4 regions of the Xenorhabdus littoralis genome follow, and region 1 is predicted to be linked to each of the others. Evidence: predicted binding sites of a transcription regulator. Region 1 holds the regulator's gene; each other region holds the start of a gene.

Evidence for each region. Region 1 encodes CRP, which controls carbon source genes, mostly activating them, when cyclic AMP is high. Its sites were predicted from a motif close to ATGTGANNNNNNTCACAT; they were not measured.
Region 2: cytR (DNA-binding transcriptional regulator CytR) is a predicted target of CRP. The motif match lies at 4,046-4,063, and genes of this name have one in related genera.
Region 3: gntK (gluconokinase) is a predicted target of CRP. The motif match lies at 3,231-3,248, and genes of this name have one in related genera.
Region 4: pth (aminoacyl-tRNA hydrolase) is a predicted target of CRP. The motif match lies at 4,757-4,774, and genes of this name have one in related genera.

What each region holds. Positions count from the first base shown of each region.
Region 1 covers NZ_VCDP01000040.1:27,371-34,912, reverse strand. Annotated here, with positions in the region: gene murP (PTS N-acetylmuramic acid transporter subunit IIBC) at 1-595, shown strand, start outside; gene FE394_RS11720 (LysE family translocator) at 612-1,217, opposite strand; gene FE394_RS11715 (hydrolase) at 1,318-2,334, shown strand; gene FE394_RS11710 (YheU family protein) at 2,331-2,549, shown strand; gene FE394_RS11705 (phosphoribulokinase) at 2,629-3,498, shown strand; gene crp (cAMP-activated global transcriptional regulator CRP) at 3,859-4,491, shown strand; gene FE394_RS11695 (aspartate aminotransferase family protein) at 4,574-5,812, opposite strand; gene FE394_RS11690 (aminodeoxychorismate synthase component II) at 5,935-6,510, opposite strand; gene ppiA (peptidylprolyl isomerase A) at 6,757-7,323, opposite strand.
Region 2 covers NZ_VCDP01000022.1:72,341-79,882, forward strand. Annotated here, with positions in the region: gene hslU (HslU--HslV peptidase ATPase subunit) at 1-1,227, opposite strand, end outside; gene hslV (ATP-dependent protease subunit HslV) at 1,239-1,769, opposite strand; gene ftsN (cell division protein FtsN) at 1,908-2,771, opposite strand; gene cytR (DNA-binding transcriptional regulator CytR) at 2,841-3,866, opposite strand; gene priA (primosomal protein N') at 4,134-6,329, opposite strand; gene rpmE (50S ribosomal protein L31) at 6,561-6,776, shown strand; gene metJ (met regulon transcriptional regulator MetJ) at 6,882-7,199, opposite strand.
Region 3 covers NZ_VCDP01000062.1:10,110-17,651, forward strand. Annotated here, with positions in the region: gene FE394_RS15250 (SGNH/GDSL hydrolase family protein) at 1-934, shown strand, start outside; gene gntU (gluconate transporter) at 1,123-2,460, opposite strand; gene gntK (gluconokinase) at 2,457-3,038, opposite strand; gene gntR (gluconate operon transcriptional repressor GntR) at 3,319-4,314, opposite strand; gene FE394_RS15270 (LacI family DNA-binding transcriptional regulator) at 4,476-5,447, opposite strand; gene FE394_RS15275 (6-phospho-beta-glucosidase) at 5,484-6,791, opposite strand; gene FE394_RS15280 (PTS lactose/cellobiose transporter subunit IIA) at 6,811-7,173, opposite strand; gene FE394_RS15285 (PTS sugar transporter subunit IIC) at 7,212-7,542, opposite strand, start outside.
Region 4 covers NZ_VCDP01000078.1:26,208-33,749, forward strand. Annotated here, with positions in the region: gene FE394_RS16590 (autotransporter outer membrane beta-barrel domain-containing protein) at 28-2,013, shown strand; gene FE394_RS16595 (autotransporter outer membrane beta-barrel domain-containing protein) at 2,291-4,273, shown strand; gene ychH (stress-induced protein YchH) at 4,369-4,644, opposite strand; gene pth (aminoacyl-tRNA hydrolase) at 4,983-5,573, shown strand; gene ychF (redox-regulated ATPase YchF) at 5,687-6,778, shown strand; gene FE394_RS16615 (amidohydrolase family protein) at 6,907-7,542, opposite strand, start outside.

The DNA.
Region 1 (7,542 bases):
CGTTGGCAGTTATCTGTTTACCGCGATGTCATGGCTGTTCATTAACTTGAATGGCAATCCATTCGGGACTGCTATCTTGGCGGGATTGTTCTTAATCGCCGTGATGTTTGGTGTGCATCAAGGCTTTGTCCCCGTCTATTTTGCCTTGATGGATGCACAAGGTTTCAACTCTCTCTTTCCTATTCTGGCAATGGCAGGAGCGGGTCAAGTCGGATCGGCTCTGGCGTTATATATGAAAGCCCAAAAAGGCTCTCAGCTACGTACTCAAATCAAGGGCGCCATCATTCCAGGATTTCTGGGTATCGGAGAACCCTTGATTTATGGTGTCACCCTGCCTCGCGTCAAACCTTTTGTCACCGCCTGTCTCGGCGGTGCTGTGGGTGGTTTTTTTATCGGGCTGGTTGCCTGGTGGGGATGGCCGGTCGGATTGAATAGTGTTTTCGGCCCCTCGGGATTGGTTGCCCTTCCCTTGATGACTTCCAACAGTGGTATTTTCACCGGCATGGCAATATACGGTACCGGGCTGATTGTGGCTTATATTGCTGGCTTTGTGTTGACGTTATTCTTCGGCAGTAAAAATATCGACCTGAGTTAATTCAGCCGAATCGATGTCAATCAATCCAGATCAGGGGTACGCAGGCAGCAGTCAGAATACCCATTGCGATATTGAATATAAACCACGAGTGGCGATTTTTTAGTAAACGCCCGATGAGTGAACCGAGAAGCAGCCAAATGATTCCAGCGATAGTGCTGGAAACTAACATCACTACACTAATGGTAAAAACAGAGTGGTTATATTGCACTCCGGACAGGCTATAGCTACTGACTGCGCCTAAGCCCATAAGCCATGTTTTAGGATTCAAAAACTGTAATAACCAAGCTTGATGAACTTTTATTGGCGTTCCTGCCTGCGTTGCGGTATCCAGTCGCTTATAATGCGAAGTCGCTGTTTTCCAGGCCAGCCACAATAAATATACGCTACCAAGCACTTTCAAGCCCGTATGCAGGGCAGGATAGAGCAGCAGCAACGCAGCAACACCAAAGGCAGATAACACCAAAATTGTCTGCATCCCCAAAACGATACCCAGACAAAGAGGAGTCGAGCGGCGGATACCAAAATTGGCCCCCGATGATGCCAGCAACAAATTGTTTGGCCCCGGAGTGACAGCAGAAATAAACATAAATGTACTAAGAGAGAATATAAGGCTTACGGTCATGGGTAGACGCCCCTCACCCAAATGGTCAACATTTCCTTTCAAGGAAAATAGCAGTATGTTATTCCACATACAAGACAACTAATCATGAAATCAATTCATTATGAGTGATAACTTTTATCCCTTAAGCGGGGCCAGCAACCCCCATTTACAAACTTTTTTGCCTCGTCTGCTTCGACGTCGCCCAAAATTGCAACCTCATTGGCAGCGGCTCAGTTTACCCGATGATGATTTTGTGGATTTGGCATGGAGCGAAGATCCCGAAACGGCTTCCCACAAACCGCGCATGGTTCTTTTTCATGGTTTAGAGGGAGGCTTCAACAGTCCTTATGCCCATGGTTTGATCAGCGCCTGTCAGGAAAAAGGCTGGCTTGGTGTGGTGATGCATTTTCGTGGATGTAGTGGTGAACCTAATCGCCAACAACGCATTTATCATTCAGGGGAAACCAGTGATGCCCGCTATTTCCTCAACTGGTTAAAAACGACTTATGGCGATGTTCCTACTGCTGCGGTTGGTTATTCTCTGGGCGGTAATATGCTGGCCTGTTATCTGGCTGAGGAGAAAGAACATGCCCAAGTGGATTCTGCGGTCATTGTCTCCGCCCCGTTTATGCTGGAAGCTTGTTCTAAGCGGATCGAGCAAGGATTTTCTAAGATATATCAACGCTATCTGCTCAATAAACTGAAAAATAATGCTACCCGTAAATTACTGCGTTATCCCGACTCTCTTCCCTTAAGTCTCAGCCAGCTCAATTCAATGAAAAAGCTGCGTGAATTTGATGATGCCGTCACAGCCAAAATTCACGGCTTTAAAGATGCCGGTGATTATTATCACCAATGCAGCGCACTGCCTCGTTTGCCGGATATCACGACTCCACTGCTGATCATCCACGCAAAAGATGATCCTTTCATGACGCCTGAAGTTATCCCCGAACTGGCACATTTACCGCCTAATATTGAATATCAAATGACTGAGTATGGAGGGCATGTGGGTTTTGTCGGAGGCTCACTGACAAACCCACAGATGTGGCTGGAACAGCGTATCCCTGACTGGTTATCGCCTTATTTAGAGCCATTACATGCAGAACAATTACAACATCATCAGGAGCAATCACAATGATGATCCCGTGGCAACAGCTGGAAGCCGATACTCTTTACACTTTAATCGAAAGTTTTGTCCTGCGGGAAGGCACGGATTACGGCGAACAGGAAAAAACACTTGAACAAAAAGTACAGGATGTCAAACGTCAACTTGAACGGGGGGAGGTTCTGCTGGTATGGTCTGAATTACACGAAACGGTCAATATCGTACCTAAAGAGATGTTCCGTCCATAAGGTCTGACTTATTTTATGCATCCTCAGCGACTGATTGAAAAAAGATGATCCCAATTTTTATTGATTAAGGAGTCTGTTCATGTCTGCCAAACACCCGGTCATTGCAATCACTGGCTCCAGTGGAGCTGGAACAACAACAACCAGTGTAGCTTTTCGCAAAATATTTCAACAGCTAGACGCCACTGCCGCAATAATCGAAGGGGATAGTTTCCATCGTTATACTCGTCCTGAAATGGATGCCGAGATTCGGAAAACGAAAGAACAGGGCAGACATATCAGTTATTTCGGGCCAGAAGCCAACGATTTCAGCATGCTGGAAAAAACGTTTTATGAGTATGGAGAAACAGGTAGCGGCCGCTGCCGGAAATATCTTCATACCTACGATGAGGCCGTACCCTATAACCAAGTACCGGGTACTTTCACACCGTGGGAACCTTTGCCGTCAGGCACTGATATTCTGTTTTATGAAGGATTGCATGGCGGTGTTGTCACCCAGCAACACAATGTCGCCGGTTATGTGGATTTGCTGGTTGGCGTTGTTCCGATAGTCAACCTTGAATGGATACAAAAGCTAATCCGTGATACCAGCGAGCGCGGACACTCCAGAGAAGCGGTCATGGATTCCGTTGTCCGTTCAATGGATGACTATATCCGCTATATCACACCGCAGTTTTCACGTACTCATATCAATTTCCAGCGCGTTCCCACCGTTGATACTTCTAATCCTTTTTCAGCCAAAGCCATTCCCTCGCTGGACGAAAGTTTTATCGTAATTCGCTTTCGTGGCCTAACCCAAATTGATTTTCCTTATTTACTGGCAATGCTTCAGGGATCATTTATTTCCAGCATAAATACCATCGTTGTTCCGGGAGGAAAAATGAGACTTGCCATGGAATTAATTATGGCACCTCTCGTTCAACAATTATTGGAAGGCAAAAAAATCTCATAAATTAAATCTAATTTTATTTTTAATAAAACGGGTAACAAAAAACAATAATACAGAAACAATAAAACCGACTCTTTAGACTGATTTCTGGTAATCTGGCAACCAGTTTAATAGGCTGAAGCGATACAGGAGAAGACAGAAATGTTTTCCTGTGTTACAAACTAGGTTACAAGCGGGCTGACAAGAAATATGGATTAAGATAAATACACCGACATGTACATATTTTCATTCATATAAAATTTCCGCTTATCAGTTTTTCAGCAAGTTAATATGTTAATCTATTGACTTTATAAAGCTAGCCTAAAGAGAAACTGTCTGTTTCTCTTATCATAAAGGCAGAAATAACAACAGAGGATAAAGCGAATGGTTCTCGGCAAGCCACAAACAGACCCTACTCTTGAATGGTTTTTGTCACACTGCCATATTCACAAATATCCATCCAAGAGCACGCTTATTCATCAAGGCGAGAAAGCAGAGACGCTTTACTACATTGTTAAAGGCTCAGTTGCCGTTTTAATAAAAGATGAAGAAGGCAAGGAAATGATTCTCTCTTATTTAAATCAAGGGGATTTCATTGGTGAACTTGGATTGTTTGAAGAAGGGCAAGAACGTACTGCTTGGGTGCGGGCTAAAAGTGCCTGTGAAGTGGCTGAAATTTCTTACAAGAAATTTCGCCAGTTAATTCAGGTCAATCCAGACATTCTAATGCGTTTATCTGCTCAGATGGCAAGCCGCTTACAAACAACTTCCGAAAAAGTAGGTAACTTAGCCTTTCTGGATGTCACAGGCCGTATTGCCCAAACATTACTTAATCTGGCAAAACAGCCTGATGCGATGACGCATCCTGATGGTATGCAGATCAAAATCACACGTCAGGAAATTGGGCAGATTGTGGGTTGTTCCCGTGAAACAGTTGGCCGTATCCTGAAAATGCTGGAAGATCAAAACTTGATCTCTGCACATGGTAAAACCATCGTTGTTTATGGAACCCGTTAGTTCCTGAAAAAACCTGAAACTCGGCCAGTGCAATCTATTTTCTGCACTGGCTTTTTTTATTCAGGATTCAGGCAGTTTCTTTTCAACCACCTTCTTTCGAACAATAAAGCGCTAACGCGTGTGCTATTGCTGCATCCAACCGCGCCATGCCTTCTGTTATCTCATCCTCAGGAATAATTAATGATGGCGTAAAGCGCAAAATACTGTCTCCGGCACTCAATAACATCACGCCTTGCTCTGTCGCTTGTTGCAATATTTTTCCGGCTTTACCCTGATATTCAGATTTCAGTACCGCTCCGATAAGCAGCCCTTTTCCCCGGATTTCATGGAAGATGCCATATTTTTGGTTTATTTTTTCCAAGGCGTGGATAAAGAGATCGTGACGTTTTCCCACTCCCGTCAACACTTCCGGCGTGTTAATGATATCCAATGCAGTACAGCCAATGGCACAAGCCAGCGGATTTCCGCCATAAGTTGTCCCATGAGCTCCTACTTCCATTGCAGCCGCAATATCATCGGTCGTCAGCATCGCACTGATTGGGAATCCCCCACCCAACGCTTTTGCCGTCGTCAGAATATCAGGATTGATCCCATCATGTTGATAAGCATATAACTTGCCTGTCCGCCCCATTCCACTCTGCACTTCATCAAAAATCAGCAGAGCCTGATGTTCATGGCACAACTCACGCACACCATGAAGAAATTCTGTCGTTGCGGGAGTAACACCACCCTCTCCTTGAATCGGCTCCAAAACAACAGCACAGGTGCGATCATCGATCACAGCCCTGACAGCATCTAAATCATTAAAAGGAACGTGGACAATATCAGCAGGTTTAGGCCCGAATCTTTCAGCATATTTCGGTTGTCCTCCTACCGAAACAGTAAAAAATGTGCGCCCATGAAACGCCTGATGGAAAGCAATAATTTTGGTTTTATCGGGATGATGGCTGGTAATTGCATAACGACGAGCTAATTTAAATGCCGCTTCATTGGCTTCCGCACCAGAGTTAGCGAAAAAAACCTTCTGTGCAAACGTCGCATCAATCAATTTTTGCGCTAAGGTTAAGGCGGATTCATTGGTAAAAATATTGCTGACATGCCACAATTTTTCACCTTGCTGTTTCAGGGTATCCACCAGGGCGGGATGGCAGTGTCCCAGCGCCAAGACCGCAATACCACCAGCGAAATCAATATATTCTTTACCTAATTGATCCCATACCCGACTACCTTTACCCCTGACCGGAATAAAGCTCGACGGCGCATAGATTGGCAGCATAACCTGATCGTAATCATTTCTGCTTTTTGCTGTTTTTTCTGCCATTCCCCTCACCTTATTTTTATATTTGCCATATCGAAGTGAAATAATAATCACTAAATATGAATAAAAAATCACATTAGAGCAAATAAAAAAAGCCAGAGTGAGGGACTGCCTGTAGTATCTGATTAATATTTTAGGAAATTATTTAATAACTCATGTCCCTGCTCACTCAGAATGCTTTCCGGATGGAACTGCACTCCTTCTAATGGCAAGGTGCGGTGACGTATTCCCATGATTTCATCCACATCACCATTACGCTGGCTCCATGCTGTGACTTCAAATGAGGCAGGAAGCGTTTCAGCCGCAATGACCAGAGAATGATACCGAGTGACTGTCAATGGATGATCCAAACCCTTAAATACTCCTTGCTGGCTATGATGGAGCAGACTGGTTTTCCCATGCATTATCTCGCGGGCTTTGACAACGCTGGCACCAAAAGCCTGACCTATCGCCTGATGCCCCAAACACACACCGAGGATAGGCAACTTACCGGCAAAATGCGAAATCGCTTCCAGTGAGATGCCTGCTTCATCCGGCGTACAAGGCCCTGGAGAAATAACTAAGTGTGTAGGCGCCAGCTTTTCGATATCTTCAAGCTGTAGCTCATCATTGCGCTTAACTAAAACCTCTGTCCCTAACTCGCAAAAATATTGATATAAATTGAATGTAAAAGAATCGTAGTTATCTATTATTAGTAACATAGGAGTATATCCTACTGATTTTATAGTTTTATAAGTCGCCCTACCCCATTAGGGTATTATGCATTCTGTATTACGGTAAAATCAGGTAAAGCAGTATCAACGGCAACGGGGGGACTCATCATACCACAGAAGTATTTTTAAAATAGGGGCGTGCAGAGAGGGGAAGAAAGGATAAGGGAAACACCGGACGGCACTCAAATAACCAATTATGATTATCTGAATACCGTCTTACATGCTTTCGATCAATTAAGGCCCAACTTTAGCTGACAAGATCACAATCGGTTTCGCGGGTACATTTTGGTAAGGACCAACATTTTCTGTTTTGACCTGAGAAATTTTATCTACCACATCCATGCCTTTTACGACTTTACCAAAAACGGCATAACCGAAATCACGCTGCCCGTGGTCAAGGAAAGCATTATCGGTAACGTTGATAAAAAACTGACTGGTTGCACTGTCTTTATCTGCGGTACGTGCCATAGCGATAGTGCCACGAAGATTACGTAAACCGTTGTCTGCTTCATTCTTGATGGGATCTCTGGTGGCTTTCTGCTTCATATCTTTTGTGAAGCCGCCACCCTGGATCATAAAGCCGGGAATCACACGATGGAAAATAGTGTTGTTATAAAATCCATCATTGACATACTGAACAAAATTCTTAGTACTCATTGGTGCCTTATCGCCATCCAACGCAAGTTCAATCTCTCCGGCTGATGTCATCAGCTTTACGTGGGTTTCGGCAGCCAATGCTGGAACAGCTATCGCACTGATAGCACATGCAGTCATAAACGACACTAAAATACGTTTAAACATTGATGGTTCCTTTATTTTTTGAGGTCAACAATAAAACTCATAACAACAAAACTCATTAAGTGTAATTCCCAATGGGAATAACTTCCAAAGATTTACCTACATTTACGAGTATTTTAGATGAATTGAGAGAAAATCTATCTGTGAAACTTTTATATTCGCATACTTTGACGAAAGCTATTTTCGGAATAAGCTCAATATTGATGCGCTTTCCACGCTAAC
Region 2 (7,542 bases), on a different contig from region 1:
ATCGTAAGAGATATCTTCCATCATACGCTCAAGTACGGTATGCAGACGACGGGCACCGATATTTTCAGTCGTTTCATTCACTTGCCATGCCGCTTCCGCGATTTTGCGGATACCGTCAGCGGTGAAGTCGATATTCATGCCTTCGGTTGCCATCAGTGCTTTGTATTGTTCAGTCAGAGAAGCATTAGGCTCAGTCAGAATACGTTCAAAATCTTCAGTTGTCAGCGCTTGCAGTTCAACGCGGATTGGCAAACGACCCTGAAGTTCTGGGATCAGGTCAGAAGGGCTGGAAACCTGAAATGCGCCGGAAGCGATGAACAGGATATGGTCGGTTTTGACCATACCGTGCTTGGTGGAAACCGTACAGCCTTCTACCAGTGGCAGCAGATCGCGCTGGACACCCTCACGGGAAACATCCGGGCCGGAAGTCTGGCCGCGTTTACAGATCTTGTCTATTTCATCGACAAAGACGATACCGTGCTGTTCAACAGCATCAATTGCCTGCTGTTTCAACTCTTCAGGATTAACCAGTTTTGCCGCTTCTTCTTCGATCAACAGCTTGAATGCGTCTTTGATTTTCATCTTACGACTTTTCTGACGCTGGCCTGCCATATTCTGGAACATGGACTGCAACTGATTGGTCATCTCTTCCATGCCCGGAGGGGCCATGATTTCAACGCCAACCGGAGAGGCTGAAACTTCGATTTCAATTTCTTTATCGTCGAGCTGACCTTCACGCAGTTTTTTGCGGAATGCCTGACGGGTTGAAGATGGCTCGGACTGAGTTTCGGACTGTCCCCAGTTATTTTTTGCTGGTGGCAGCAGGACATCCAGAATGCGCTCTTCTGCCAACTCTTCGGCACGATAGCGGTTTTTATCAATGGATTGCAGACGTACCATTTTGACGGCTGCATCAGTCAGATCTCGGATAATGGAATCGACTTCTTTACCAACATAACCGACTTCGGTGAATTTGGTGGCTTCAACCTTAATAAAGGGAGCATTGGCCAATTTTGCCAGACGGCGGGCAATCTCGGTTTTACCGACACCGGTTGGGCCAATCATCAAAATATTTTTTGGTGTGACTTCATGACGCAGTAATTCATCCAACTGCATACGGCGCCAGCGGTTACGCAGGGCAATGGCAACCGCTCGTTTTGCTTTATCCTGACCAATAATGTGATTGTCGAGTTCGTTGACAATTTCGCGAGGAGTCATTTCAGACATGCTATCTATCCTTACGCTTTTGAAGGCAGTTCTTCGAAGTTTTGATTATGGTTGGTGTAGATGCAGATATCACCAGCGATAGACAGGGCGCGTTCTGCGATTTCTCTGGCACCGAGTTCGGTTGTTTCCAGCATTGCGCGCGCTGCGGCTTGTGCGTATGAACCACCGGAACCAATGGCGATAAGGTCATTCTCTGGCTGAATCACATCACCGTTACCTGTAATAATCAGAGAAGCATTTTCATCTGCAACTGCAAGCAGGGCTTCCAGCTTGCGCAGCATGCGATCCGTTCGCCAGTCTTTGGCAAGTTCAACGGCTGCTTTGGTCAGATGCCCCTGATGCATTTCCAATTTTCGTTCAAATAGTTCGAATAGCGTGAAAGCATCAGCAGTGCCACCAGCAAAACCCGCGATGACTTTGTCATTGTAAAGGCGGCGTACTTTGCGGACATTGCCTTTCATAACGGTATGACCCATTGTTGCTTGTCCATCACCACCGATGACGACTTTGCCATTGCGGCGGACACTTACGATTGTAGTCACGAGTTAGCCTCTGGTTACAAAATAGAAAATGGTACACACGGAGCTTTGGTCTATTATTCCGCAACTGCTTGCGGTATTGCTGATAAAAGCACCGTATGTAGGTTATTAGCGATTAAGATGGGGGAATTTTCTGAATTTTCAACCCCCGGCAGGACGGAGAATACAGTCAGATACACCTGCTCCTGCAACACGTCCGCGCATCTTTTCAGCGCTTTCCTTATTTTTATAAGGACCCAGTATAACGCGATTCCAATTGTCTTTCGTGGTGATCTGGCTTTCAATGCCTGCGAATGCAAGGCTGGCACGGACAGATTCAGCCGGTTCTATCGCCCGGAAAGATCCACATTGTAGCATCCATTTGGATTTATCTACTGTTGGTTTTGGTTTGCTGACCTCACCGGAATTTGGGGATGAGGTTGATGGCTTATTTTCTTGTGGAACGGCTGGCTTCTGTTCCGGTGAATATTGCCCGGATTGCGGTTGCGTAGCTTGTTCTTGCGTAAATGGTTGCTGTGCAGGAGGGGTGATAACTACGCGTGAACGTGGAACCGAATCACTGTTATAAGGTACTTCTTTCAATGAGATAGGCGATTGTTGGCGCATATCTGCCTGCATTTGCTCAAGAAGTTGTTGCTGTTCCGGTGTGAGTTGGGTTGCGGGTTTTAGCGGTTGATTCAATATTGCAGTAGGGTCCTGTATTGAAGACTCATTCACCGGACGGTTTTCTAATTCTTTGATGTAACTCCAGCGTTCTTCTGGTTTTGGCGGCAGGTCATGACCTTTCTTTTGGTGAGTGGGTTGAGGGGCATTTTGTACACTTTCTTTTTTGCTGTGTACGATGAAATAAAGGCCACCAATAAATATGACCACTAAGGCCACAGCAACGGCTAATGTAGTTTTGGGGAATCCTTGAGCCTGATTTTTTTTCTTACCAGTACTTTTACCAGTATTTTTACGACGGGGATTGCTACGCCCGCGACTCACATAATCTCGTTGTGCCACTGTTTAATTCGCTGATTGATTAAAATTAAGGAATAGATAAATAATTTTACTTAACCTACTGTTATTTGGCTAGCTTTTAGGCGAACAGGTACTTGCGCGAATGACCAACTCGGCGTCCAATAATCTTGAACCTTTGGAAACCAAACGACCCTGAAGCTGTTCCAATAACAAAAGCATGGAATGATGCCCGATTTCATAACGAGGCTGTGCCACTGTGGTCAGGGCAGGTTCACTATATTGGGACAGATTTAAATTATCAAAGCCAATAACGGATAAATCCTCTGGTAATTGTAATCCCATTTTTTTGGCTTGCCACATTGCACCTATCGCCATGATATCACTATGACAGAAAATCGCGCTCGGAGGCTCCGGCAAGGTAAGCAGGATTTCTGCCAATTCGGCTCCACTTTCATGGGTGAAATCGCCCCGGACAATATACTCCTCGCGGATATCCACCCCTGAGCGCCGAAGTGCCTGAATGTAACCTTGCAGCCGATAGTGGCAAAGTGGCATGTTATCCGGCCCTGTAATGCAGGCGATGTGTTTATGTCCCAGTTTTTGCAAATGGTGAGTGGCATTGAAAGCGGATGTCAGGTTGTCAATATGGACAGTCGGTAGCTCCAGTTCTGGTGCAAACTCATTGGCCATAACCATCGGCGGCAGATTTTTCTGCTCTTCCTTGGAGACATCGAAAGGAATATTGGAACCCAGCAGTACCATGCCATCAATCCGCTTGGTGATCAGAAGATTAATAAACGCATGTTCCTGTTGCTGTTGATGCTTGCAGTCACCAATTAAAACTAAATAACCATGTTCTGCTGCGGTTTCTTCGATGCCGCGAATGACTTCGGTAAAAAAAGGATCGCTGATATTGGGAACGATAACCAAAATTGCTCTGGATTCATTGCGTCGTAAATTCTTGGCAAGATTATGGGGATAGTAGCCTACTTCCAATACAGCATTCTCGACTTTCTGGCGGGTACGGGCGGAAACTTTATCGGGATTCATAAGCGTTCTTGATACAGTTGCGGTAGAAACACCAGCCACTTTGGCAACATCTTTCATGGTTGCCAACGCGCAATTCTTTTTTTCCATAAGTTCACTCCTTACTTTCTACAGGCAGCGAAACGATTGCTCTCCGGCTGCTAAAAAAAAGCCAGTCATTCCTGGGAGGGGAGCGCTGGCAGATCGTTTTCTACGATTCCTACAATCATATTAATAATTTCATTTTAAACTGATTAATAAGTCAATCAGTTACTTTGTTTGCATAAAAAATGTGATATGAATCATTTCTTAGAGATACTTCGCAAATTGAGGAAATAATTGTCTCTATTTCTGTTATTGGTTAGCACTTTACTGTTATCAGCTTTCGGTAGGATCAACGTCAATGTTCCATTTCACTTTCCTTGCTTGTGGCAATGCGGTGATTTGCGGATAGATCTCCGTCATCATTTTCTGGAGAAAAATGCGTGAAGGGTGTTGGATCATCAATTGCCAGCGATAACGGCCACTCCGTTTGGCCTGTAATGCCGGTACTGGCCCCATGAGCCATAAATGTTCGTTATGTTGCTGATGATGTTCAAACAGTTGGCGCATTTGCTGCAAAAATGCGGGAGCTTGCTGATTATCGTGATCTTCTGAACGCAGCAGGATATGACTGGCAAAAGGTGGCAGATGTACTTGGTGCCGCTCTTCCATCGCTTGTTGAGCAAAGGCATCGTAGCCTTTCTCCAGTAATATCTGCAAAAGGGGATGCTCAGGGTGGTGGGTCTGAAGGAGAACTTCTCCCCGTTTACCCGCTCGTCCTGCCCGGCCTGAGACTTGTGTATATAATTGCGCGAAACGTTCTGCTGCCCGGAAATCGGCAGAAAATAGGGCACCATCGACATCAAGCAAAGCGACCAGCGTAACATCAGGGAAATGATGACCTTTCGCCAACATTTGGGTGCCAATCAAAATGCGGGCCCCGCCCTGATGGATTTCAGCTAATTGTTGTTCCAGAGCACCTTTGCGACTGGTGGTATCGCGATCGATACGAGTGACAGGAATATGCGGAAACAGTCTTGTAATACCATCTTCAAGCTGCTCAGTGCCCAGACCGACGGGTATTAAGTTAGTGGAGCCGCATTGTGGGCACTGGCGTGGAATGGGGCGTTGGCTATCACAATGATGACAACGTAAATGACGATGGTTTTGGTGCAGGGTGTAATAGTGCTCACAACGCTGGCATTCTGCTATCCAGCCACACTCATGGCAGAGCAGGGCGGGGGAATAACCACGGCGGTTCAGGAACAGAATGACCTGATTATCAGCCTTCAGGTGTTCGCCAATGCGGTTGATGAGCGGTTGTGATAATCCGACTGTTAATGGCAAGCCTTTCAAATCCAGTAAATGCTGTGTTGCAGGCTGAGCGTGACCCGCTCGTTTGGTTAAGGTTAGTTGGCGATATTTTTCCTGTTGTACGTTGTACAACGTTTCCAGAGCGGGGGTAGCTGTTCCCATAATGATCGGGATACTTTCTTTTTTTGCCCGGAATACCGCCAGATCACGGGCGTGATAACGCCAGCCTTCCTGTTGTTTGTAAGAGCTATCATGTTCTTCATCGATAATGATAACCCCCAGATGAGCAAAGGGCGTAAACAAGGCAGAGCGTGTTCCGATAACGATGGCATTTTCTCCCCGTTTAGCCCGCAGCCAAACTGCCAGCCGTTCGCTGTCATTTAAGGCTGAATGAAGAACATCAACAGGCGCATTGAAGCGCTCCCTGAATCGGCGGATAGTTTGTGGGGTTAAACCGATTTCAGGGACTAAAATCAGTGCTTGTTTACCCTGTTCAAGAATGTTTTCCAGTACGCTGAGATACACTTCCGTTTTGCCTGAACCCGTGATTCCCGCAAGTAACCAGGGAGAAAAAGTTTGATCTTCTGCGCGGATGGCACCTACCGCAGTAGCTTGTTCTGTATTGAGTTGTAACCGCTCGCCGATGATTTTAAAATGTGTATGCCAATCTTCTGCTTCCGGTTGTATTGGGTGCAGGTCGATCAATGCTTTCTTCTTCAGTGATTTTAATGCGCTGTCACTTAGCTCCAATTCCGAGACTTGGTGGCGGTAAATGGGTTTCTGGTGCAAGGCAGCCAAAGCCTGCTTTTGTTTGGCAGAACGTAGTTGCCCAAGCGGAAATTCTTGCCCTGCATCCGTGACTTGCCATTGCCAGAGTGGAGAGAACTCTGCTGCTTTCCCCTGTCGCAGCAAAACAGGCATGGCATGAAATAAAACCTCGCCCAACGGATAGTGATAATAATTGGCTGACCACAGAAGCAATTGCCAGAGATCGTCAGGAAAAAGTGGTTGGGTATCCAGAATGGCGGAAATAGACTTGAGTTGTTCAAGGGGGAATTCGCTGCTGTCTGCGATACCCGTTACGATACCAATTGCATTACGTTTACCAAATGGCATCAGTACCCGAACACCAATGGCTGGCAAGGGTAATTCTGAGGGTAATAGATAATCAAAAGCGCGGGTTAAGGGGACAGGTAACACAACCTGAACAACTGTCATAAGGTTATTTCCGGATGATTAATGACCAGATAAAAGAATACATAAAAGAACACATCGTGATACAAGGATATCATAGCAAATTAGCAGATATCATTGCGCAATAAACCGATATTCTGTATGATCCGCCGCCTTTGGTATAGAAATTACCGATACTTATTTTAATCAACACGACGTGTGGTGTCTGGCGGCAATAGGGCTGGATGGCGACACGGCCTTAACAGAGGTTTTCCCATGAAAGCAGGTATCCATCCTAAATACGAAGAAATTACTGCATCTTGTTCTTGCGGTAATGTAATGAAAATCAAATCCACCGTAAATCACGCACTGAACCTGGACGTTTGTGGCGAATGCCATCCGTTCTATACTGGTAAGCAGCGTGATGTTGCGACCGGTGGTCGTGTTGATCGCTTTAACAAACGTTTCAGCGTTCTTGGTGCTAAGAAGTAATGACTTTTTCTTGCCTGTAGTTAATACGGGCAAGATAGTTAATACGGGCAAGATAGTTGTGAAAACAAAAACGCCCGATGTTTTGCATCGGGCGTTTTTGTTGTATCAATATTCCCAAGTTTCAGGATCAATGCCGAGCTCACGCATCATGACTTTCGCTGCTTCCGGGATTTCATCATGACGCTCTTTGCGTAAATCATTGTCATTAGGCAAAGGTTGTCCAGTGAACGCATGGAGAAACGCCTCACACAGCAATTCGCTATTTGTTGCATGACGCAGATTGTTCACCTGACGACGAGTGCGTTCATCAGTCAGGATTTTCAATACCTTTAACGGAATTGAAACCGTAATTTTTTTGACCTGTTCGCTTTTTTTGCCATGTTCAGCATAAGGGCTGACATACTCACCATTCCACTCAGCCATGAGATACCTTAAATAGTTTTTAAATCAAGTAACTGTAATCAGAAATCGGAGGATATTTCTGATCTGTTTTCATATCGGTTATACGCTAGTCTAGCATAATTCCCCTATCGACTATATCGCCCCAATCGCATGAATTTATAAAATATAACCAAAGGCAATATAGGCCATGGGAGTCGCTGCTCAATTTTTGTATTAAACGATTTTGTATCAAACGATTTTGTATCAAACGATAATATCAAATGACAGTATTAAACCGTAAGGCGCTTTGGATGTCTAGATGTATTGACGTCCATCTGTCTGATCGTTATTCTTGCATGACACTAATAATAACGATGACGGGTAA
Region 3 (7,542 bases), on a different contig from region 1:
GCGTAGCTTATTGCAGAGTCGTTATGGCGATGCCGGCCCGGGTTTTATTCCCCCGATGAGCATTCCTGGTCAGCGTAATGCCATTGTGAAATTCACCGAAGATAAAACAGGTTGGTGGCTTTCAAGCAGCCGGAAGGATAATCGGGCAGATTACCCGCTGGGTGGATTTATTGCCGTTCCGGAAAATGCCAACAGCATGATAAAAATCGATGCTTCTTCTGTCCGTGACAAGTACTGGCTGCGTGCGCTCTATCAATCCCATGAACCCACCGAAATCAAAACGTCGTTTGCCACAATGAATTTACCTGCGACACAAAGTGAGTGGCGTTTCTCACCGGAGCAGAGCGTCCGTTTCCCGATGAATCTCTACCCACAGGATACACGATTGAAAATAGGCGGCTGGCTGATAAAACGCCAGAATCCCGGCATCATGTTATCCGCGCTGGGGATGAATGGCGCGACCATTAATATGCTGGATAAATGGCAACCGCAGTGGATTGATACACTGGCTCAATTGAAGCCGGATGTGGTGATCCTGGCTTACGGCACCAATGAAGCCTTTAACGATTCACTGAATCTGGCAACGTATCAGGAAGAGCTGACGTCCAAAGTGCAAAGCATTCGCAAGACAATTCCTCAAGCCGTTATCCTGCTGATTGGGCCGGGTGACTTACTGAAAAATAAAACCGCAACAAGCTGTGGGGAGCAACAACCCGGCCAGCTTAATGACGTGATTCAGATCCAGCAAGCCGTCGCCGAAAAACAGCACACTTTATTCTGGGATTGGCGGGAATATATGGGCGGGCCATGTTCAGTCAGGGGATGGGAACAGCAAAACCTCGCTCGTCCTGATTATGTCCACCTTTCCGCTACTGGCTACGAACGTAGCGCTGAAGCACTTTATAAACAGTTTATTGGCTTGGTTGAGCGGTAGTCAAACGTAAAAAGAAGCATGTTGAGGGATGCTCTATACCCCATGAATTTCAAGATGCGGTGAGCGTAGCCAACAAAGCAGCAACTTGAAAGACGACGGGTATACATGCTTCTTTTTTTATTTTACTTTTTTATTTTACTTTTTTATTTTACTTAGTGCAGAGTACGCTTTAAAAAAACGTTAATGCATTACAGCATTGCAAAATAAATCATGCCGACAATCGCCCCAGTTGTTCCGAGAATGGTTTCCATCATCGTCCATGTTTTCAGGGTCTGTGCTTCTGTCGCGCCGGTAAATTTACCAAACAGCCAGAAACCGGAATCGTTCACATGGCTCAGAACTAAAGAGCCGCCAGCAATACATACGGATAGCGCCGCCATTTGCGCACCGGAATAACCCAGTTCACCGATGACAGGCAGGACTAATCCCACCGTGGTCAAACATGCCACCGTTGCCGAACCTTGAATGACACGCACCGCTCCCGCCAGAATAAAACATGCCAGAGCGATTGGCAGACCAGCACCAACCAACGCATTACCTAATGCAGGCCCGACACCGGAATCAACCAGAATTTGTTTGAAGACTCCACCCGCTCCTGTCACCAGCAAGATAATCCCTGCCGGTTGGATGGCTGCCGAGCAGACATCCATCACTTTCTCCCTGCTCATGCCCCGACGAATAGCCAGCCCATAAATAGCCACCAAACATGCGATCAAAATCGCAGTGAAAGGATGGCCGATAAACTCCAGCCAATGGTATAGCGTTGATTGCGGATCAACAAAACGGGCGCCAATGGTTTTCAGGCCCACCAATATCAGCGGGAACAGCACCAGCGCCAGACTGAAACCAAAGGAAGGCATCTGGCTTTTACCAATGCTTGGTGTGCTCAGATCTTTTGGTAAATCCAGTGTCACATATTTGCTGATAAAGTTACCGTATATCGGGCCAGCCAATAACATGCCCGGGATTGCCGCGCTCAGGCCAATCAGGATCATCCATCCAAAGTCCGCTCCCATCTGGGATGCCAGCAGCATCGGTGTCGGCCCCGGAACCAAAAATGCGGCGGCGGCCGCAACACCCGCAAACAGTGGGATCGTCAATTTCACGACATTGCCGTTTGTACGACGGGCAACAGCAAATGCCACGCCAATCAACAGCACGACTGCCACATCAAAAAACAGAGGCAATGCACAAATCAGCCCAGCGATCCCCAGTGCATAATTCGCCCGTTTTTCACCAAAATTGCTCAGCAATTTCACGGCAATCTGGTCAAGGGCCCCTGTTTCATGCAGGATCTTGCCAAACATCGCCCCCAGCGCCACAACCACGGCGAGGAAGCCCAATGTACCCGCCATACCGTTTTGCATGGTTTGGGTGATTTCTTCCAACGGCATACCAGAAAAAATCCCCGCCCCCATTGAAACCAGCATCAGGGCAATAAAAGCATGCATTCTGGCTTTCATCACCAGAAACAATAACAGAAGAACAGAGCCAACGGCGGTCAGAACCAGAGTTAAGGTACTCATTGATGTCCCTCGTTAATGCAGTCAGTGGTTTTTATTGTGTGATCAGTCGTTTTAATTGTGAGATCAACAGATCGAATGGTGTTTTTGATGACTTCATCAAGAGCTGGTTTGATATCAATGTGATGAACATCTTTTTCATCACAGCCTGGTTCTTCCAATGTCTCAAATTGTGAAATCAGCATCTGTGGTTTAAAGAAGTGTCCTTTGCGCGCTTTCAGGCGGCTTTCGATTAAATCAAAATCCCCTTTCATATAGAGAAAAGAGAGATTTTTATTACCTTCACGCAATATGTCCCGATAATTTTTTTTCAAGGCGGAGCATACGAGCAGAGAGACATGATTGGTACGCTGCATAGCAAAAATGGCATCATTAAGTGCTTTCAGCCACGGTTGGCGGTCGTCATCATTCAGGGCCTGTCCTTGTGCCATTTTCGTAATATTGGCGCGGGGATGAAGAAAGTCCCCATCAAGAAATGCAGCGCCCAGTTCACGGGCAATACCACTGGCAACCGCAGATTTACCGCTGCCGGATACCCCCATCAATACAAAAACATGGTTTAGCTGCTGGGTATCGCTCATATAAAACTCCTTTATATAAATCTTACTGCCCGGCTATATTTGTGGCTTCACTGCAAGATTTTGCGATGGCGTCGTATCAAACAACGCCCAACAAAATATAGCCAACAAAAATGTTACCGGTAACTTATTACCAGTAACATTAGCAGTAGCGCAGGATAATGAGCAATCAATCAGGATCGCTAAAAAAGGAAAATGTGAGGTTTATCGCAATTGAAGATGGGAAAGCATCATTTTGATCTACAAAATTTAAACACTTTCATCCCCTAAACACGTCTGCCCCTTAAACGCTTTCACCCAATGAAAGAGTAAATCCAACATCAATGAGAGTTTGTGTCAGCTTTTCACCCTTTAAACGGGCGAGCAAAGCTTCTGCAGATTTACGCCCCATCAGGTCACGGGGAGTCAGCACACTGGCAAGTTTTGGCGTCATTACCTGACCAATATCATGACCATGGAAGCCAGCTACAGCAATATCTTCCGGTACTTTGATGCCCTGACGCTGACACTCAAAAATCGCACCGATTGCAATATCGTCATTCGTGCAAAACAGGCCATCAGTTTCAGGATATTTCTGGCAGGTTTCCTGTAAAAGCTGTGCGCCCAAAGAATAGGATGAACTGACCGGTGTCATCATTTTTCTTGGTTGAAGGCCGGAACTGCGCATCGCCATTTCAAACCCTTGCAAACGGATCAGCGTCCGTTCATCTTGTCGGGCACCAAAGTAGACCACGTTCTGACAACCGCGCTCAATCATCGCCATCGTCATCTGGCGCGCAGCCTCAAAGTTATCAATCCCCACCGCGATATCAATGCAGGGCGATACACTGTCCATCAGCTCAACGACGGGAATACCCGCTGTCTGCAACACCTTCAATGTCTTGGGGGTATGTGCACGCTCCGCCAGAATCAGGCCATCAATATTGTAAGAAAGCAGAGAAAGCAAACGCTCTTCTTCTTTCTGGGCAGAGTAACCATAATGCGCCAGCATGGTCTGATATCCATTGCGATCAGTAATATGTTCGATCCCGCGAATAACTTCCGCAAAAACCTGATTGGTCAGTGAAGGAAGCAAAACGCCTATTGCACGACTGGTAGAATTAGAAAGAATATCCGGTACACGATTGGGAATGTAACCCAGTTGATCCACAGCTTCAGCGATCCGTTTTCCCAGAGCTTCAGAAACCTGATCCGGATTACGTAAAAATCGGCTGACCGTCATTTTAGTGACCCCAACGAGGTTCGCAACATCTTGTAAAGCTGGTCTTTTTTTCTTCATTTTCACTGTAGTGTAATCAATTATCGAAACAAACGGATAGATAAAATAGATAGATAATTCGCGGTTTTAACATATCTATATACCATAACAACACGCTTTTTAGCTAAAAATGCCAACACACGCTCATCTCATTAACCTATAGGGTGCGAAACTGTGATGATTTACACACGCCTGAGCGAATCCCGATAAATAATCCGGGGTGTAAATGCAGGGTGCTGTGTGTCTGGTTCGAGCAGTAAGCGCGTCGCGAAACGCGCCATGTCAGTGATGGGAAAATGAACACTGGTCAGCGCCGGATGAATAAATGCCGCCCGTTCGCCGCTGTCATAACAGATAATAGAGATATCTTCCGGAATACTCAGACCCTGCTCAGTTATCGCCAGCAGTCCGCCGAGTGCCATTTCTTCACTACAGAAAAACAGGGCATCAGGCTGAGATGCTGCCAAAATAGTCCGGGTTTGCCGGTAACCACTTTGCAGATCATACTCACCCTCCAGACAGGCTATGGGTTGTAATCCCGCATCCTGCATGGCATCCCAGAATCCCTGACGGCGCTGTTGGCTTGGATGACGGGTTAAAGGGCCGCTGACGCAGGCTATCCGGGTATGTCCATGCTCAATCAATGTCTGGGTAGCAAGGTAACCCGCACGATGGTGATCAAAGACAACACAACGTTGCTCCAATCCTGTGACCAACCGATCCAACAGCACGAAAGAACGTCCGCCATTTGCAAGTTGTCTCAATTTCTCATCGCAGATGGCACGAACATGCAGGATTATGCCATTACAGCGCAGGCTGTGCAGATGAGAAATGGCCTGCCATTCATTCTCTGCGCTGTTTTTTCCCTGTGTGACCAGAAGCTGCCTGCCATGCAATTCTGCTTCTGTCTGGATGCTATCCATCAAAGCACCGAAAAAACCACCACGGTAAGACGTCGTCACCAATCCCAGCGTATGGCTCTGACTGGATGCCAGCTCACGTGCCGCCAAATTGGGGCTGTATCCCAATTCCACAATGGCACTCTCTACTTTCGCGCGGGTTGCCGCCCTGACATTTTTATCTCCGTTGACAACCCGTGATACCGTGGCGCGGGAAACGCCAGAGTAAGCCGCCACATCTTCCAGTGTTACCATGCTTTTTCCTTGTCATTCCAATCAACCGATTCCTGTTTACTGAAACTGTGGCAAATACATTCGATTGATATCCAATACCTCATTCAATAACGCTGAATCCAGTGCAGCATCAGCAATTAAGGGGTGCGTTACCAACGCCAGCAAGGCAGCTTTCCTATCACCATGAACCGCAGCTTCAATCGTCAAACGCTCAAACGTTTTTACTTGCTGTGTCAAAGCCAACATACTGTCCGGTAAGTGACCAAATGCCAGAGGGTGTGCGCCTTGAGCATCAACAATACAGTTGGTTTCAATCACTGCATCATCCGGCAAGCCATGAATGGCTCCGCGATTCATCGTATTCACAACTAACTGTGTCCCAAGATTATTGTGGATCGCGGAAATTAATTCCAATGCAACTTCAGAATAGAACGATCCCCCGCGAAAACGTAGTTGATCCGGCTTGTGATCCAGCGCTGGATCAGCATACAGCCGGAATAATTCCCGCTCCACTTGCATCACTTGTTCTGCCCTTGTGCCCTTGCTGGCCGCACTCTCTTTCTCTTCCTGCACCATTTTGCCAGTCTGGTAGAAGTAACGATGATAAGGACAAGGGATCGCCCCCAATGCCCGCAAAAATTCCGGCGGCCAAGGTTCTTCCTTGATGTTGTTCATCGTCAGCTCTGCGCCATTGCACAGCAATTCCATCACACGCGCCGTTTCATCCTTACCCTTTACCAATACCTGATGCGCCCAGACCATATGGTTAAGACCCGCAAAGCGCAACGTCACATCCTGATAAGGTTGCTGCAACATATTGGCTATCATGTGATGCATGGAAACAGGCACATTACATAGTCCGATGATCTTGGCCCTGCTGTAGCGGGCTACTGCTTCTGTCACAACTCCCGCAGGATTCGTGAAATTGATGATCCAAGCGTCCGGTGCCAAGCGTTCAACTTTACGGGCAATTTCCAGCAAGACAGGTATTGTGCGCAATGCCTTGGCAAATCCCCCCACACCCGTCGTCTCTTGCCCGAGCAGGCCATATTTCAATCCCAGACGCTCATCAGCGGCACGGGCCGGAAGTTGCCCGACACGCAACTGAGTCAGGACAAAATCAGCGCCATTGATCGCCTCATCCAGCGAATAATGCACACTGACAGCAATACCCTGCAATCCGTAATGATCGAGCATACGACGCGTCAATCCGGCAATGATCTCCACCTTTTCCCGCCCGGCTTCCACATCCACCAACGCCAGCTCAGAAAGTGGGATCATATGCTTACGCTGAATAATACCTTCTACCAATTCAGGCGTATAACTACTGCCACCGCCAATAACGGCTATTTTGATCGGTTTCATCTCTGCCTCTTCTTATAATCTATACTTTCTGACGCTCAATTGGCGGCAGACGCTGATAAAGATCGATGATGTTATTGGCAAGATCCTGAATCACCATTGCATTCATCAAATGATCCTGAGCATGAACCGTGATTAGATTGATGGATAATTTGCCGCACCCTTCATCCAATCCAATCAGCTTCGTCTGGATAACATGGGCTGCACGAGTTTCCTGCCGGGACTCTTCCATCAATACTTCGGCTTGCTGAAAATTACCCTCTTTTGCCTGTTGTAATGCCATTAATGCGTTGCTGCGCGCGCTGCCAGAATGCACCAATAACGCAATGATTTGTTGTTCAAAATCCTGCTGTTTCAAATCTTGTTTTCCCGAATCAATAGGCACTTTTCATCCCCTTATGTCATGAGCTGTTATAGGCATCGTTACGATTGAGCCGCAGATTCAGCCAAACCTTTTGCCTGCTGCTCTTCCGCTAAAAGCTGTTTTTCATACGCCTTGAAGAAGGGATACCAAATCAGCAAATCAATCACCATCAACAATCCGACCAGCACGAACGCACGATAGTCCCAAGCGGCAGAAATCAATGCACCTATCGGCGCTGGCGCAGTCCACGGCGCAATGGCAACCATCTTCTGCACCAAATCCAGATGCAATGCACCATAAGCCAGTACCGCATTGACCAGCGGCACAATCAGCAACGGGATTAATAGAGTCGGATTCATGACGACCGGAGAGCCAAACAGCAACGGTTCA
Region 4 (7,542 bases), on a different contig from region 1:
AAAAACTACTTTTTAAGGAGAGTGCCGATGAAAAAGGCATTTTTATTCACACCTGCACTGCTAGCGCTTTCAATCAATGCGATTTCTACTGCTAATGCCTATGACAGAGTTTATGTTTTTGGTGATAGCCTGAGCGATGGCGGGAATGTGGGGCGTTTTACAACGAATGGCGCTACCAGCCAGTTATATGATGAGTATTTTGCTGAATACATTAAGGTCCCCAAACCGACCGCATCCAAAGATGGCGGAACCAATTATGCTCAAGGTGGTGCCACTGCGCTTAGAATGGCACGTCAAGATCCGAAATTGGATGCTTTTAATCCCAATACCCAAAAACAAGTTGATGATTATCTCAGCCTGCATAATAACCGGGCAGATTCCAATGGCATATACATTCATTGGGTGGGCGGTAATGATCTTGCTGAAGCCTTAATTGCAGGCCAAAAAGATCTTCTTGAGGCGCTTAGAATTGTCAAAACCAGTGCTGCCGCTGCTTCTAGCCAAATTAATAGCCTTATCACTGCGGGTGCAGGGTTAGTGGTTGTGCAGACGGTTCCTGATGTGGGTATTACGCCTAAGTTATTCGAGAGCTTAATAAAAACAGGTCTGGAAGGTAAAGGGGTTTCCGAAGATCGGATTAATTTTATTCTGCAAGAAGTTCATGCAGAAATTAATAAACATGTGATTCCCAATGATGCGGCACATGATTTGGCGCTAAAAAAAGTATTTCATACATTAGCGGAAAAAGGTGAAAAATTAATTCCAGGAGCTTCCGCTACAGCAATTGAAAAAGAACTTACAGAGGGCTATAAAAAAGCCAGAGAAAGTGCGACAAAGCTGATAAATCTCTATAACGAGGCAATAGACAAACAAATCAGCCAAGGAAACGGCAATATCTTACGTGCCGATATCAATGGCTTGCTGAATGAAGTCATCGCTAACCCGCTGATTTATGGCTTTCAGAATACATTAGGCTATTCCTGCCCATATGGCGAGAGTGCCGCTAAATGTTCCTCCGATGATCCCGATTTTGTCAAAAAGTTTTTATTTTCTGACAATTTCCACCCAAATCCATTAGCGCATAAAATTGAAGCCCAATACATGGCCTCTATCTTTATTGCACCATCACAGGTAATGGCGCTGAACCAAGTTAACCGTGCCCCTGTTAAAAGCGCCCTCTCTTCACTTGACGGCCATTTGCAACAACTGCGCAATGGCGGCAATGAGCAAGGCAAAACCGGTGTCTTCGGTGGATTTACCGGCAGCCAGAATAAAACCTTTACGCTGGGCAGCGATTATCAGCTGATTGATAACCTGCTGCTGGGTGCGATGTATTCTAACTATAAAGACGAGCGTACTCCTGCGGCTAACTTCTCTTATGCCGGTCATGGTCATGTGTTCACGGCTTATGGACTGTGGAATTATTACAGCAACGGTTGGCTGAACGGCGATGTGCATTATTCTCGCACCAATTATGACACCCTGACCCGTTCCATCGAGCTTGGTTATGCGACCCGCAGGGAAACAGGTTCTACTACGGGTAAACAGTGGGGAGCCCGCATCACCGCAGGTTGGGATATCCCAGTCACCCGCTATCTGACCACCAGCCCGGTTATTCAGTATGCCTGGGATAAAGGTGAGATCGATGGTTACCGTGAATCCGGTAACAATAGCACTTCCATGCATTTTGGTGATCAGAACTATACCTCTAAAGTCGGTACACTGGGCTGGCGGGTGGATACGAAGTTAGGTCGCGTCAACCCTTATGCTGCTGTTCAATTCAATCATCAGTTCGATGATGCTCGCTACAAATTGCGCAGCGCCATTAATTCCACCGAAACGTCCTCTGTACAAGAAGGTGGCAAACAGAGCAGCAACTGGCGTCAATATACTGTCGGCGTGAATGCAAATCTAATCAATAACGTGCGCGGATTTGCTTCCGTTACCCGTAATGACGGCAATGACCAAGATCCTAACTACAATTTCAGCTTAGGCATCAACGCTAGCTTCTAAATTCTGTAATCAGAAACGCAAGGCAAATATGTCCCAATAGATTTGGGTATAAATGCTTTGCGTTTTTTGTTTCCCCCCGCCATTCAACGCTCGTATACACATACCAACATCATGTTTAACTTCCATATATAGAGACAGAAGTAGTATCGGGCTGAAATCATTAAAAGGACAGCCCTTAATCAAAAAGGACAAACGTCAAGTGGATGGATGAATATTCTTTTAATTCAAGGTGCTGTGGAAATTTAAAAAAATAAGCTATTTTTCAGGAGAACTGGGAATGAAAAAAGCACAATTTTTGATATCAGCAACGACAGCATTTCTATTTAATTGCATTCCAAATGCCCATGCCTATGACAATGTTTATGTTTTTGGTGATAGTTTAAGTGACGGCGGTAATTTGGGAAGATTCACAACAGATGGAAAAGACTCTGAACTATATGATGAATATATAACCAGAAAACTCACCGGCAAAAAGTTAATCCCATCTAAGAATGACGGAACTAATTATGCAATAGCCGGAGCAACTGCTGATGGTTTATTAAGTTCAAAGCATCATCTATTTAATCCTTCGACCAAAGAACAAGTCGATGATTATTTGCAACAACATTCCGGACAAGCTAATCCTAATGGTCTGTATATACATTGGGTTGGTGGTAATAATATTGCTGAAGCTCTGGAATATGTAGCCAATGGTGATAAAGAAAAAGCACAAAATATTATCAATGACAGTTCTGCATCTGCTGCATCGCAGGTCAATCAACTCATTAATTCTGGTGCAGGTTTGGTTATTGTCCCCAATGTTCCTGATGTCGGAACCACTCCCAAAATTATGGAAGAAGTACTTACTGCCGCATTAAAAAAAAGCCAGGTCCCGGATACACAAATTAAGGAAATTCTGGAACAAACCCACAAAGCTATTAATAAATATCCCACGCCAAATACTGATATTCGACAAAAAGTTATCGAAGGTGTTCTTGAAAAAATAGCAGAAAATGCAGCTCCCCAAGATCCAACCAAAGCGAAAGAGATCTATCAACAACTGCTTGATGCCTATAAGAAGAGCACCCAGATTGCCTCCCAATTTTCCAACGAATATAACCAGAAAGAAGATAATCAATTGGGTAACGGCAATATCCTGCGTGCCGATATCAATCTCCTCTTACGGGAAGTGATTGAGAACCCGATTATATATGGTATCTCCAATACCCTCGGATATCCTTGCCCACTAGGTAAATATGCAGCGGAATGTTCTTCTTCCGACCCTGATTTTGATAAAAGTCAGACATATTTGTTTTCCGATGATTTCCACCCCAGTCCTTACGGACATCGGATGATCGGTCAGTACATTATGTCCATTTATAATGCACCATTACAGGTCATGGCGTTGAATCAGGCTAACCACATACCTCTCAAAAGCGTTCTGTCCTCGCTTGATGGGCATCTTCAACAACTGCATAATTCTCGTAATACCAAAGGGAAATTTGGTGTATTCGGCGGTTATACCGGCAATCACAATAACACCTTTACATTGGGTAGTGATTACCAGCTGACAGATGATTTGTTGTTGGGAGCAACTATTTCACACTATCGAAGCGAAGAAAATTCAACTAATAACTTCACTTATGATGGACGGGCTCATGTTCTGACGGCTTATGCGCTGTGGAACTATCTTGACAACGGCTGGTTAAGCGGTGATTTTCATTATTCACATACCCATTACGATAGCTTGCTCCGTACTATCCAACTTGGCCAGGCGACCCGCAGGGAAACGGGCTCTACCACGGGTAAACAGTGGGGTTGGCGGCTCACGGCTGGCTGGACTATCCCTATCACCAATTACCTGACGACCAGCCCAATCATTCAATATGCGTGGGATAAAGGCAATATCGATGGTTATCGTGAATCCGGCAGCAATAGTACTTCCATGCATTTTGGTGCCCAGCACTATAACTCCAGCATCGCTTCACTGGGCTGGCGGGTTGATACCCAATTAGGTCGTTTCAACCCTTACGCTTCTATCCTGCTCAATCATCAATTTGATGGTAAACGCAATACACTTCGCAGCGCGATCAATTCCACTAAAACGAGTTTTGTTCAACAGGGACAGAAGCCAGATAGAAACCGTTTTCAATATACAGTGGGGGTTAATGCCAATCTGACCCATGATTTTCGGGCGTTTGCAGCCGTATCACACGAAAAGAGCAATAACTCATCAAATAATGATTATGATTTCAACTTAGGTTTCAACGTCAGCTTTTGACGTCTACTTTTATCGAGTATCGAGCAAAAAGAGACAGGCAAGGCGGTAAAAATTACCGCCTTGCCTACATTTGCTGAATCCAATCACTATAAAAATCACAGATGCTGATGTTTTTTACGGCGGTAACGTTCATCGTAATTCTTTAACCACCAATATTTGTCAGCAACTTCTTCACGACCACCAATACGGGCTCCTGCCAACCAAATCAATGCGCCAACAAACAGCCCCATTAATGCGCTACCTGTCAATAGTTCAGACTGCCCAAACCCGAAAATATGACTGAGTAAAACATAGGCCAGACTGGAGAACATTGCTATCATTCCCAATCCCATAAGAATGTTACCCAGAATAAAAGCATTTTTACGTTTCATAGCCGACCTCCAATACTTTTTGCGAACGTAATTCGTAAACAAAACGGACTCAAAAGCACGAAAGTAGATACCTTCTCCTGCATTGATTATAGTATTAATATTTAAAAGGTTATTGCGGTGGTGATCACAAGTTGTACAGATTAAAACCTAATCTTTTACATTCTGTCAGATTAATATTTGTTAAACAGAATCATTACCAAAAACACCGGCCCCCAAATGACTATCTTAAAATAATTCATATGATACTTTTCAATACCATAATGAATTTTGTACTCAGGCCTTGAGATAGGTAAACTAATCCTCTTTTTTATTTTATTGCCAATAAGCGAACCAAAACTGTGAGTAATATAAAATTAATCGTTGGCCTGGCAAATCCAGGGGCTGAATATGCGCAGACCAGACATAATGCCGGAGCATGGTTTGTCGATTTGTTAGCACAACGCTATAACCAGTCCCTGAAAGAAGAGAGTAAATTTTTTGGCTATACTGCCCGCATCAATATCAATGGACAGGATATCCGCTTACTGGTGCCAGCCACCTTCATGAATCTCAGTGGTAAATCCGTCCTTGCCCTTGCCGGATTCTACCGCATTCAACCGGACGAAATTCTGGTAGCGCATGACGAACTGGATCTGCCGCCGGGTGTGGCAAAAATGAAATTGGGCGGCAGCAATGGCGGCCATAATGGTCTGAAAGATATTCAGAACAAATTCAGCAATAATCCGAATTTTCATCGCCTGCGTATTGGCATTGGTCATCCGGGAGATAAAAATAAAGTCGTGGGTTTTGTCCTTGGCAAGCCCCCTGCCAGTGAACAACAACTGATTGACGATGCCATTGATGAAGCATTGCGCTGCACTGATATTCTCATTAAAGATGGTATGAGCAAGGCGATTAACCGCCTGCACGCTTTTAAAGCCGGCGCCTAGCCGGGAGTACGTGGCGCATCAGGTTATTGCGTGTATAATAGCGCCAATTTTGTATAACTCACCAACAGGCGTAATTACCCGTTGGTTTATAAGTGATTTAAGGTGATAAATATATGGGATTCAAATGCGGTATCGTTGGCCTGCCTAACGTTGGGAAATCTACATTATTCAATGCGCTGACCAAAGCAGGTATCGAAGCAGCAAACTTCCCGTTCTGCACTATCGAGCCAAACACAGGTGTTGTGCCGATGCCGGACTCACGTCTCGACCAACTGGCTGAGATTGTCAAACCACAGCGCATCCTGCCAACGACCATGGAATTCGTGGATATCGCAGGTTTGGTAAAAGGTGCTTCAAAAGGTGAAGGTCTGGGTAACCAATTCCTGACCAATATCCGTGAAACAGAAGCAATCGGCCATGTTGTACGTTGCTTTGAAAACGACAACATCATTCACGTTTCCGGTCAGGTTGATCCAGCCGCTGATATTGACATTATCAATACTGAGCTGGCGCTGTCCGATCTGGATACTTGTGAACGTGCTATCCAGCGTGTACAGAAGAAAGCCAAAGGTGGCGATAAAGACGCAAAAACCGAACTGGAAGCTTTGGAAAAATGCCTCCCTCACCTTGAACAAGCGGGTATGCTGCGGGCTTTAGACCTGAGCGCGGAAGAAAAAGCCGCCATTCGCTATCTGAGCTTCCTGACATTGAAACCAACCATGTACATCGCCAACGTCAATGAAGATGGTTTCGAAAATAACCCACATCTTGATACCGTTCGTGCCATCGCGGTAAAAGAAGGTTCGGTTGTTGTTCCTGTTTGTGCTGCCATTGAATCTGATATCGCAGAACTGGAAGACGCTGATCGCGAAGAATTCATGGCTGAATTAGGTCTGGAAGAACCCGGCTTGAACCGAGTTATCCGTGCGGGCTATGAACTGCTGAATCTGCAAACTTACTTCACCGCAGGCGTGAAAGAAGTTCGTGCCTGGACGATCCCTGTAGGTGCTACCGCTCCACAAGCTGCGGGTAAAATCCATACTGACTTTGAGAAAGGCTTTATCCGTGCCCAAACCATCGCGTTTGAAGATTTCATCACTTATAAAGGTGAACAAGGCGCGAAAGAAGCAGGCAAAATGCGTGCTGAAGGGAAAGAATACATCGTTAAAGATGGCGATGTAATGAACTTCTTGTTCAACGTCTAAATAATATTTTTCGTCCTACGACATCTCAACATGTCTTATCGAGACGAAGAGTATCCATAAAATCCACGCCACGGCGTGGATTTTTGTTTATATATAACCATCAAAGGATATTGTAAATAATCTGACTCCTATCCTGTTTTTCTCACACTTCCCCACACTATTGCTCCTTTATGAAAAGTCGCTGTTCGTGGCGAAATACGTGCCACCGCTTCGGCAGAACACGAGGCATCCACCAGCACAAAGCTGGCATCATCCTGCACTTTAGGCCATAGTCGCTCACCTTTACCGTTGAGCGGTAGCACGTCTCCGGTGGCAATCGCCAGAGAACGAGACAACGTTTGCTCATTTGGCCGAATGTATAACTGTGCGTACAAATTTGCCTTCTCCAGCATGTCACCCGAACCAAACGGCGACCAGTGATCAATCACGCTATCCGTTCCGGTCATCACAAATACACCTTTATCGCGCAGCTGTTTGAGAGGCATATGCAACGTACCGATAGGTACTGTCGAAGCAATAGTCACCTGCTGTTCTGCCATTCGAACAGCGATTTCATCCACCTGCTGTTCGTTAAGCGTCACCAGCGCAAAGGCATGGCTGATAGTCAGTTTGCCTCTTAATTGTGGTGTTTTTTCTACAGTTTCCAACATGTAATTAATTGCCGCTATACCTGCCGGATGGGTTTCATGCAGATGAATGTCTATCCCTTTTCCATAATCCAGTGCAATCTGGAACATTGTATCAAGGGACTTTTCCATTGAACC